DNA from 3 places in the Bradyrhizobium sp. BR14999 genome. Region 2 is predicted to be linked to each of the others. Evidence: riboswitches for the same ligand, from Rfam matches in the RefSeq annotation. Region 2 holds a riboswitch; each other region holds the start of a gene.
What was found. A riboswitch is a leader RNA that binds a small molecule or an ion and turns the genes downstream of it on or off. The one in region 2 is predicted to bind cobalamin.
Positions count from the first base shown of each region.

Region 1 (3,270 bases), 4.1 Mb from region 2:
AACGTGCAGCCGCTGATCAGCCTCGATCTCCGGCTTGGGGAGGGATCGGGCGCCGCGATCGCGCTGCCGCTGGTGCGGTCGGCCTGCGCGCTCCACAACGGCATGGCGACGTTTGCGCAGGCCAATGTACCGGATCGCCCTAGCTGATCCGGCTCAGGCCAACCGCTGATTGACGGAAACGACGCGCCACCCGGTGGCGAGCCGGTCGATCCGGGTCAGCGACAGCGGATCGATCACGAAGCGCAAGGCGGCTTGCGGTGTCAGATCCAGCGCGATGCAGAGCGCAGCGCGGATCGTGCCGGAATGCACGACGAGCGCTGCGGAGCCCGCGCCGATCCGCGAGAGCCCCAGCCGGACGCGCGCGACCTGATCCTCAAAGCTCTCGCCGCCCGGCGGACGTCCGCGCGCCGGATCGCTCCAGAATTGCGCATAGGCCTCGTCGCCAGCCGCGCCGATGTCGTCATGCCGACGGCCGGTCCATGCGCCAAAATCCTGTTCACTGAATTCAGGCATCAACTTGGGCGCGAGTCCCAGCGCCTGCGCGGTCTCGACCGTGCGCCGCGACGGGCTGGCATAGCTCGCAGCGTCTGGCGGCAAGCACTGCCGCAGTACCTGCAATTGCGCGCGATCGCCGAGATCAGCCGGCGCGTCAGCCGCATGGATCGTCCCCGCGACGCCGTCGACTGGCGCATGCCGTATCAGCCAGAGGAAGGTCTCGCCTTCCATGCTCATCTCCGAGGAAGTTGGTTGCTGTGGCAATAACGCCGCAGCTTGCACATTGACTCTGTCTTGATCGTAATCCTAGATGGCTTCGACGGTTTCCCCGAGAGGGGATGAAAAGGGAATGCGGTGCGGGGAATTTGTCCCCAATGCCGCGGCTGCCCCCGCAACTGTAAGCGGTGAATCCTTCGTCAGAAGCCACTGGGTCCTCGGTCCCGGGAAGGCGACGAAGCGGTCACGACCCGCGAGCCAGGAGACCTGCCGTCAGCCGTGGTCACACGCGAAGATGTCGGTCGGGGAGTACAGACATTCGGCTTCATCGGACGGCTGACAGGCCCAGGGTGAGACCTCGTTCGCTGTGACGTGCCACTGACGTCATACCGAGGTTTCGAACTGTGTCTTCCACCCGCATTGTACGACCGCGCCGCTTCCTGCTTGCCTCCGCAGCTCTTACGTCACTAGCCGCCGCCGATGTATCTGCCGCGCTAGCGCAGCAGGCCGGCGAACCCCTGCCGCCGGTCGAGGTGTCGCCGGCGCAATCCCGCAAGCAGGCCAAGCCGGCGGGCCGGGAGGCGCAGAGCGCTCGCCGTGCAGCTGCACGCAGACCGGCGGCCGCATCTGCAGCGCCCAAGCCCGTCGTGCCGACCGCCGCGGCACCAACGCCGCTCAACAGCAATGCCGTGGCCGAAAGCGCCTCGCGACTCGGCCTCACCGTGCGCGAGACGCCGGCGACCGTCGAGGTGATCTCGGCCGCGACGATGCGCGAGCAGGGCTATCGCACCGTATCGGAGGTGGCGCAGGGCGCAGTCGGTGTCACCTCCGGCGACAATCCGGCTGAACCTTCGGCCTTCTCCATGCGCGGCTTCACCAACAGCCAGATCAACACGCTCTACAACGGCATCAAGATCGGTCCGCAGAACATGACCTCGCGGATCGCGGATACCGCCAATCTCGAGGCGGTGGAATTCCTGAAGGGTCCGGCTTCGCTGATCTCGGGCGAGGGCGCCGCCGGCGGCGCCATCAACTTCGTCACCAAGCAGCCGCATACCGGACCGATCCGGAATGAAGCTGACTTCTCCTGGGATTCCCTGAACTCGTTCCGCGCCCATTACGGCTCCGGCGGCAGCACCAACGTGCAGGGGCTGGACTATCGCTTTGACATCAGCCGTTCCACGCTCAACGGCTTTGCCGACGATACCAATGTCAAGATGTTCGGCACGTCCGGCCAGCTCAACTACCGCATCTCCGACAGCCTCAAGGTCTGGGGCGCGATCGAATATCGGGAGGATCGCTCGAAGGCCTATTGGGGCGCGCCGCTGGTGCCGATCGCCTTCAGCGGCTCGCATGCGACGAGCGGCATCGTCTCCGGCAATTACGTCTCGAACTACAACGGAACCAATCTCGGTGCCGTCACCATCGATGATCGTACCTTCAACACCAATTACAACGTCCTCGACAACCGCAACGTCGCCCAGGAGGTCTGGCTGCGCGGCGGCTTCGAGCTCAAGCTGGCGCCTGACCTGACGCTGAAGAGTCAGGCCTATGGCTATGGTGCAGAACGGACCTGGTTCAACAACGAGATCGAGGCGTTCAATTCCACAACGAACATGGTCGATCGTGAACGCTTCTATGTCGCGCACAGCCAGCGGCTGGTGGGCAACGTCACCGACCTGATCTGGGACGCGAACATCGCAGGCTTCGACAACCGGCTGGTCACGACGCTCTCGTCAAGCTATCTCGACTTCGTCAGGCCGGGCGCGGCAAACTTCCCCGGCGATTCCGTTTCGCTCGTCGATCCCAACCGCGGCTTTTACGGCCCGCTCACGATCCAGCAGCAGACCGCGCGCATCGACAACGAGGCGCTGTCGTTCGAGGACCGGCTGAAGCTGACGCAGACTTTCGCGCTAATCGGTGGCCTGCGCGTCGAGCACATCGGGCTCGACCGCAATTCGACCGACCCCGCCGGGCTTGTGAAAGCCGGCTTCCCGTTCACGAAAGACTGGGCGCCGGTGACGGGGCGCATCGGCTACACTTGGGAGGCCGTGCCCGGCCTGACCTTCTTCAGCCAGTACGCCACCGGCGCAGACATCTCCGCCAACAACATCTTCCTGCTCGGGCCGACCCAGCCGCTCGACCTGACCACCGCGCGCACCTATGAGACCGGCCTCAAGCACCTGTTCTGGGACAACCGGGCGGAGTGGTCGTTTTCCGCCTACGACATCGTGCGCAAGAACGTCTATGCCGCAGCCGGCGGCATGCAGCTCAACATCGCCGGGCGGCAGGAGTCGAAGGGCGTGGAGCTCGCGGCGGCCGTTCGCCCGATCGAGCCCCTGCGTCTCTGGGGCAACATCGCCTATGTCGATGCGCACTATGCCGACTACAATTTTGTCGGTGGCTCGTTCTCCGGCAATACGCCGCCGAACGTGCCGCGCATCGTGGCCAATGCCGGCGCATCCTGGCGCTTCTTCACGCCCTGGCCGGTGGAGCTCGGCATCACCGGCCGTCATGTCGGCGACCGTTACAACACCGATGCCAACGTGGTGACGATGA
Region 1 covers NZ_CM148536.1:6,684,796-6,688,065, reverse strand. Annotated here, with positions in the region: gene cobT (nicotinate-nucleotide--dimethylbenzimidazole phosphoribosyltransferase) at 1-147, shown strand, start outside; gene ACR9YP_RS31335 (histidine phosphatase family protein) at 154-726, opposite strand; cobalamin riboswitch at 799-1,000, shown strand; gene ACR9YP_RS31330 (TonB-dependent receptor) at 1,116-3,270, shown strand, end outside.
Region 1: another riboswitch for cobalamin. It lies ahead of ACR9YP_RS31330 (TonB-dependent receptor); the one in region 2 lies ahead of metE (5-methyltetrahydropteroyltriglutamate--homocysteine S-methyltransferase).

Region 2 (3,270 bases):
CTGCGCTGAATATCGTCACGGACAAACGACCAATTCAGGATGGTCACCGGCCCCGTAAGCATGGCCTTCATCGGCTTTCTGGTTAGCGACTGCGCGTAGCGCCACCATTCGACGGTCATCGGCTTCGGCCGCGAGACATCGCCGAACAGAATCGGCGGACGAACGTAACGTGAGCCGTAAGACTGCACCCAGCCGTGCTTAGTGAACACGAAGCCGGAGAGCTGCTCAGCGAAATACTGGACCATGTCGTTGCGCTCGAACTCGCCGTGGACAAGAACGTCCAGCCCAATCTCTTCCTGCCAGAGGACCGCGCGAGCCGTTTCCTCCTTCAGGAATTGTTCATATTCGGCCTTTGTCAACTCTCCCTGGGCACGCGCGGCGCGGGCGTTACGTACCTCGGGGGTCTGTGGGAACGACCCGATTGTGGTCGTCGGAAAAAGCGGCAGGCCGAGACGCTTGCGCTGAACCTCGGCACGGCTCGCAAAAGCGTTCTTGCGGCGGCACATAGTCTCGTCAATCGCCGCCGTCCGCTCGGCGACGGCCCTGTCATGGATCTTCGGCGATGTCCGTCGAGCCTTCGCTGCAAGGGCTGATTCGGAAAGCGCGGCAATGGCGTTTCCGTCGCTCGCAAGCGCTCTCGCCAGGATCGTGAGCTCGTCGATCTTCTGGACCGAGAAGGCAAGCCACCTCTTCACCTCCGAATCGAGATCGGTCTCGAGCTGAACGTCGATTGGGACATGCAGGAGCGAGCAGGAGGGTGCGAGCTGCACGCGATGCTTGCCGAACTTTGCAATGACGGGCTTGAGCCGCTCAACCAGTGCCGACAGGTTCGAGCGCCACACGTTGCGGCCGTCGATGACGCCGAGCGAAATCACGAGGTCGGCATGAGCGCCAACTTCAATTTGGCTCAGTTGTTGGGGAGCGCGAACCAGATCGACGTGCAGTCCGGCCACGGGCAGTCCTAGAGTGGTCGCCAGATTGGCGTCGATCGCTCCGAAATAAGTTGCAAGCATGATCTTGATGCCAGGCACCTCCTCAGCGAGACGCCCATAAGCACGCTGGAGCGCATTCCGCGTAGTCTCATCGAGATCAAGCACCAGATAGGGCTCGTCAAGCTGGACCCACTCGGCTCCCCGTTTCGCAAGCTCCTTGAGAACCTCGACATAGACGGGCACGAGGCTCTCGAGCAGCGAAATCGGATCAAACGTCGGATCGGCACTCTTGCCGAGCTTTAGGAAGGTGACCGGTCCTACCAAGACAGGACGCGTTTGATAGCCAAGGGCTTTGGCCTCCTCATATTCCTCGATCGGTTTACGGGAGGAGAGCCTAAAGGTCTGTCCTTTATGGAATTCGGGCACCATGTAGTGGTAGTTGGTGTCGAACCACTTAGTCATCTCCTGCGCAGCGGCGCCGTGACCTTGCGCGTGACCGCAGCTCGCGTCGTGTTCCCTGTCTTGCGAGCCTCTTGCCATGGCGAAATAGGTCTTCAGCGAGACCGGACCGCCATCCCAGCCATACGCCTCAGGAATGGCGCCCACCATGACGCTCGTATCGAGAACCTGGTCATAGAGTGAAAAATCATTTGACGGGATAACGGTGACGCCCAGCGACTTTTGACGCGCCCAGTTGGCAACGCGTAGAGCGGCCGCCGCTTCAAGAAGCTGCGAGTTGGTGATGTTGCCAGCCCAGTAGCTTTCGAGCGCCAGCTTGAGCTCACGGCGCGGTCCGATACGCGGCGTGCCGAGGGTTGCGACAGGAAGTGAGAGAAGAGACATAGCTTTAACCCCATTGTGTGCGGGCAAAGGCCATGGCGGAAACGCAGGCAGGAGGCCACGAAAGCGGGACCCGCTACTAGGCGTACCACCGGACACCCCGCCCGTGGACGAATAAGTTGTCGGGGCAGGTCTCCTGGCTCGCGGGTCATCGCCTGCATCCGGCCTTCCCGAAGCTTCTGCTTCAGTGACACGTTTGGATGCGGGCTCGCCGCTTACAGTTGCGGGGGCAGCGCCGGCATTGCTTCAATCCTGAACGGATCGAGAGCGCACCGGCTTCCCTCTTAGCTCCGGATCAAACAAGACCTGGAGAACCTCGACGCCTCCGATTATCTGCAACAGAACCAATACGTCAACCCTGAGATCGTCTTTGCTGCGGCATCCCGGCAAGCCTGACGGTCTTACCCATGAGGCATTGAGGTCACCGAACAATGTTGGTGTGAAGCTCTAAGCGCGTTTGATTCGGCAGTGGCGTAACATCGATCGCTTAAGCTTCCACACCGGTCAACTACCAGTGCTGGCAATTGTCAATCTGACAGATCTCGTCAACTCTTAGATCAAAGACCGTAGCGGAGCCGCACCAACAAGTCCGAGGCCGCTTTAGGAGCGCAAGCAGGAACCCGACGCTGTCACCGGGACTCCGACGGATCCCGCGATGCGGTCGGCACTTGAGGTTCGTCAGCTCTAGTCGAGTTTAACGGAAACCGCCAAATTCGAGAGTTGGAGCTATGACTGCTACGATCTTGTCGGATAGTGACGCTCCTCGCGGCGACATCGTCAAATGCGCAGCCCGCATCGGCGCGGAAATCCGGAACGTCAAGCTATCGGGCGACTTGCCGGAGCAGACGATCCGCTCGATCAATGAATTGCTATTGGAGCACAAGGTCATCTTCTTTCGCGACCAGGGGCATCTCGACGATGCGGAGCAAGAGCGCTTTGCCCTTCGTTTCGGGAAGCTGGCACCTCATCCGACGCTCGGTGCAATCAAAGGCACGGCGTCGATCATCGAGCTTGATTCGGCGCGCGCCGGGAGCCGGGCCGACTTGTGGCACACGGATGGAACCTTCGTCGATGCCTACCCCAAGATTGCGGTCCTACGAAGCCTCGTGATGCCGCCATTCGGTGGCGATACGGTCTGGTCAAACACCGTTACGGCGTATCTCGACCTCGCACCGCCGCTGCAGCGGCTTGCAGACAAGCTCTGGGCCGTTCACAGCAACGCCTTCGACTATGCAATATTGGCCCGCGTCAGCGAGCTCGACAAAAAGCATTTGGACGAAATCTTCACTAGAACAATCTATCAGACTGAGCATCCTGTCGTGCGCGTGCATCCCGAGACCGGCGAACGCGCGCTAGTGCTCGGCGCTCTGGTGCAAAATTTCGTTGGTCTTCCGAAATACGACGGCCAGAAGCTGTTTGATCTGTTTCAATCTCATATCGCGGCGCTCGAGAACACCGTGCGGTGGCGCTGGAAGGAAGGCGATGTCGCGATCTGGGA
Region 2 covers NZ_CM148536.1:2,552,306-2,555,575, forward strand. Annotated here, with positions in the region: gene metE (5-methyltetrahydropteroyltriglutamate--homocysteine S-methyltransferase) at 1-1,775, opposite strand, end outside; cobalamin riboswitch at 1,882-2,106, opposite strand; gene ACR9YP_RS11785 (TauD/TfdA dioxygenase family protein) at 2,501-3,270, shown strand, end outside.

Region 3 (3,270 bases), 2.6 Mb from region 2:
CAGACTGACGGTCTGCACCCGCGCGCCATAGGAAACGTCGGTCGTGGGCGTCACACCCAATGTGTGCTGAAGATAGCCCGCAACCGTCTGCTGCCTGAGGTCGTAATTGTGCCAGGCGGCGAGACCCTGGCCGGCGCCGCGGCTCTGCTGAAAGCTCGCATCGTAATAGTCGATGCCGGTCAAGAGCTGCGACGGCATTCCGAGCAGAAGGCTCTTCACGCTGAGCCGCGGCGTGATCGACCATGTCGTCAGATTGGCGTCGACATAGGTCGAGGTGAAGAAAGCGGGCACCGGCGTCGGACTGGAGAAGAATGCACTCTGCTGCCTCTTGTCGCGCATCCCGCCGTCGACGATGAGATCGACGCCGTTCACCAGGGTTTTTGTGAAGCCCGCTGTCGCGCCAAAACCTTGCTGGTTGGCATAGTTGAAGGGCGTGCTGGTCGCTCGCCGGTTGGTCGCGAGCTCATCGAGGCCGATCGAGGGATCGACGGTGCGGCCGCCCGGCAGTCGCAGCTCCTGATTGTCGCCGGTCACGGTCAGGAAAGCAGTCAACCCCGGCGTCGTGTAGTTCAGATTGCCGACACCGTTCTCCTGGGAATAGCGATTGTTGTCGCGATAGCCATCGGTCTTGACGGTATTGCCGTAAAACGAGGTCGACCACGGACCGGAATTGAGCGATGTCGAGACGTTGCCGAGCCTGGTGTTGAACGAGCCGAAGCCGGCCTCGATGCGCGCGGCCATGGGCGGTCTGCCGACGCCGTTCTTGGTGATGATGTTGATGACGCCGCCGACCGCATTGTCCCCATAGAGCACCGCACCGGAATTGCCGCGCGTGATCTCGATACGCTCGATGGAATTGAGCGGGATGGTGGCAAGGTCCACCTGCGCCATGTCGATGTCGTTCAGCCGTCGTCCGTTGACCAGCACCAGCGTGTTGGCGGTTGCGAACGCGCCGAAGCCGCGCAGGTCGACACTGGTCTTGGCGCCGATCGGACCGCCATAGAACGTCGTGATCTGGGCGCCCGGTGCTTGCGTCGAGATGATCTCGGCAAGCGTCTGCGACGGCGCATGGGCGATGTCGGCGGCCGTGATGACGCTCGTGGCGGCGCCGACGATGCCTCCATTGTTGCTGGCCGCCTCGCCGCCAGAGCCGGACGAGCCGGTCCCTGTCGGCGCGCCGTTCGGCATCGCCCGGCGCCTCCCCGTGTCGCCATCGCTGGTCGCCCTGGCACGTGTGCGGTGCTGATCGTCGAGCCTGGTCACTTCGACCGGTGGCAACTGCTCGGCGGCAGTCTGGGCGCGGGCGCCCCTCATATTGAGGACAAGAACGGGAATGATGAAGCTGGACGCCAGCCAGGCCGTGCGACGGCACCGGACGGCGGCGGAAACGGAAGACATGCGAATAAAACCTCGGCAGGACGTCAGTGGCACGTCACAGCGAACGAGGTTTCACGACGGAGCGATCAGTCGTTCCGGTGAAGCTAATGTCTGTACTCCCCGACCGACATCTTCGCGTGTGACCACGGCTGACGGCAGGTCTCCTGGCTCGCGGGTCGTGACCTCTCCGTCGCCTTCCCAGGACCGAGATTCCCAGTGGCATAGGACGAGAGATTCGCCGCTTACAGTTGCGGGGGCAGCCATGGCATTGAGAAGATCCCGGCGTTGGGAAAATCTCGCACCACGTTCCCTTTTGATCTCCGTGACGAGAACCGTCGCGGATCTTTTACGAGTCGTGCGGCCCGGGAGTCAATCGGCTGGTTGCATCTGGCAGCGACCACTCGCCGCTGCCGGTCCGTCCCGCAAGCAGAGGCCCGGCGCTACGTCCGCCCTCGTGGGCGCTGGGCCTGCGCCCAAGCGACGGCGACGTCGCGTGGCGGAACATCGATGCGCTTGATCGGCGTCAGTTCGCCGGAGGCAGAGACAATCGCGGTCTCCTCGCGGCGGCAACGCCGACACACGAAACGGACCTCACGCGGGAATGCCGACCAGCTTGAACGTTTGACGTTCGCAGCCATCGGCCAAGCGTCGCAATGCGACACCAGGAACCGGCCGGGATCGAGCATACCCATTCAATCGGACTCCACGTCCTGCCCGCTTCCTTCAATGATTAATCCAAGTGAATCGTTCCGGTGCCAGGGCACCGCCGACGGCCTCCTGTCTTTTGGCGCGTCAGCGAACTTGGTTGCGTCGCTCCCGACCTTCGCACGCATCAAGAACTCAGCGAGCCCCCTTGAGGGTGCAGGAGGTCGTGCAGGTGACCGTGGTGCCGTGATCGCATGACTTGCAGGCGCTGACGCACTGATTCATGTCGCGAGGATTGTAGCTGTAGTTTCGCATCGGGCAGGTCGACGTCGAGCCGGTGATGTCCTGCTCCTGATCGCAGGCCGCCGTCATGAGCGCGAATATGATCACTGCAACGAGACGCATGGGATTGCCCGTCAAACATGGCGAGTGACACTCGCGAGGCGCGCTGCATCGCAACGAGCCCCGGCCTTCCCACCGCGAGCCATCGCCAATCAGCGACGCCCGCATGCGTCTGAGAATGCGCGCCAAATGTTAAGAACGGATTGCAGTCGGCCTCAAGCAGCAGCGCTGGTCGCGATCGCCTGCCGCATATCCACTGCCAGCTGGCGGTACTGCTCGGCGAGCTTCAGATAGAACTCGCGCTTGGTGCTGTCGGTGGCGAGCTTGGCGATCAGCTCGCACTCGGCGGAGAGCGTCTCGAACCGTTCGAGCCTGTCCTCAAGGTGTGTCATCGGCGTGTCCCCATCTGACGCCTCAGGGACGTCAAGCCTAAGCCCGGGAAATAGGTCACGGCGAACATCGTTATGGAGTAGAATCGTTTTTTCCGTTCGGCGACGCCGGACGGCAGGCAATGCTATTTCTGCTCCAACCGCCAGGCGCCGTCCCAACCGCCGTCCGGCGGGTTGGCCTCGAATTGCGCGATGCGGCCGAGCAGCGTGCGTGAGGGACCGTCGCCGGGGACCGCTTCGAGCGCGGCGTTGAAGGCGGCGCGGGCGTCGTCGAAGTGCCCGGCGCGATAGGCGTCGAGACCTTCGGCATAGAGCGTGCGCAGGCGCGCTTGCGCATCGGTGAGTGCGCCGGCCCTGCCCATCACCTCGAAAACAGCTTGCGGTGCGCGCTGCCCCGCGACCGCGACGCGATCAATCTCACGCAGTTCGAGCTGTGAGCCGATCGCATCCGCCGTTGCCTGCGAGACCAGGATGCGGGTGCCGTAGGCCTTGTTGGCGGCCTCCAGCCGCGAGGCGA
Region 3 covers NZ_CM148536.1:5,195,728-5,198,997, reverse strand. Annotated here, with positions in the region: gene ACR9YP_RS24245 (TonB-dependent receptor) at 1-1,314, opposite strand, end outside; cobalamin riboswitch at 1,515-1,729, opposite strand; gene ACR9YP_RS24240 (hypothetical protein) at 1,818-2,069, opposite strand; gene ACR9YP_RS24235 (hypothetical protein) at 2,218-2,427, opposite strand; gene ACR9YP_RS24230 (hypothetical protein) at 2,580-2,756, opposite strand; gene ACR9YP_RS24225 (adenylate/guanylate cyclase domain-containing protein) at 2,879-3,270, opposite strand, start outside.
Region 3: another riboswitch for cobalamin. It lies ahead of ACR9YP_RS24245 (TonB-dependent receptor); the one in region 2 lies ahead of metE (5-methyltetrahydropteroyltriglutamate--homocysteine S-methyltransferase).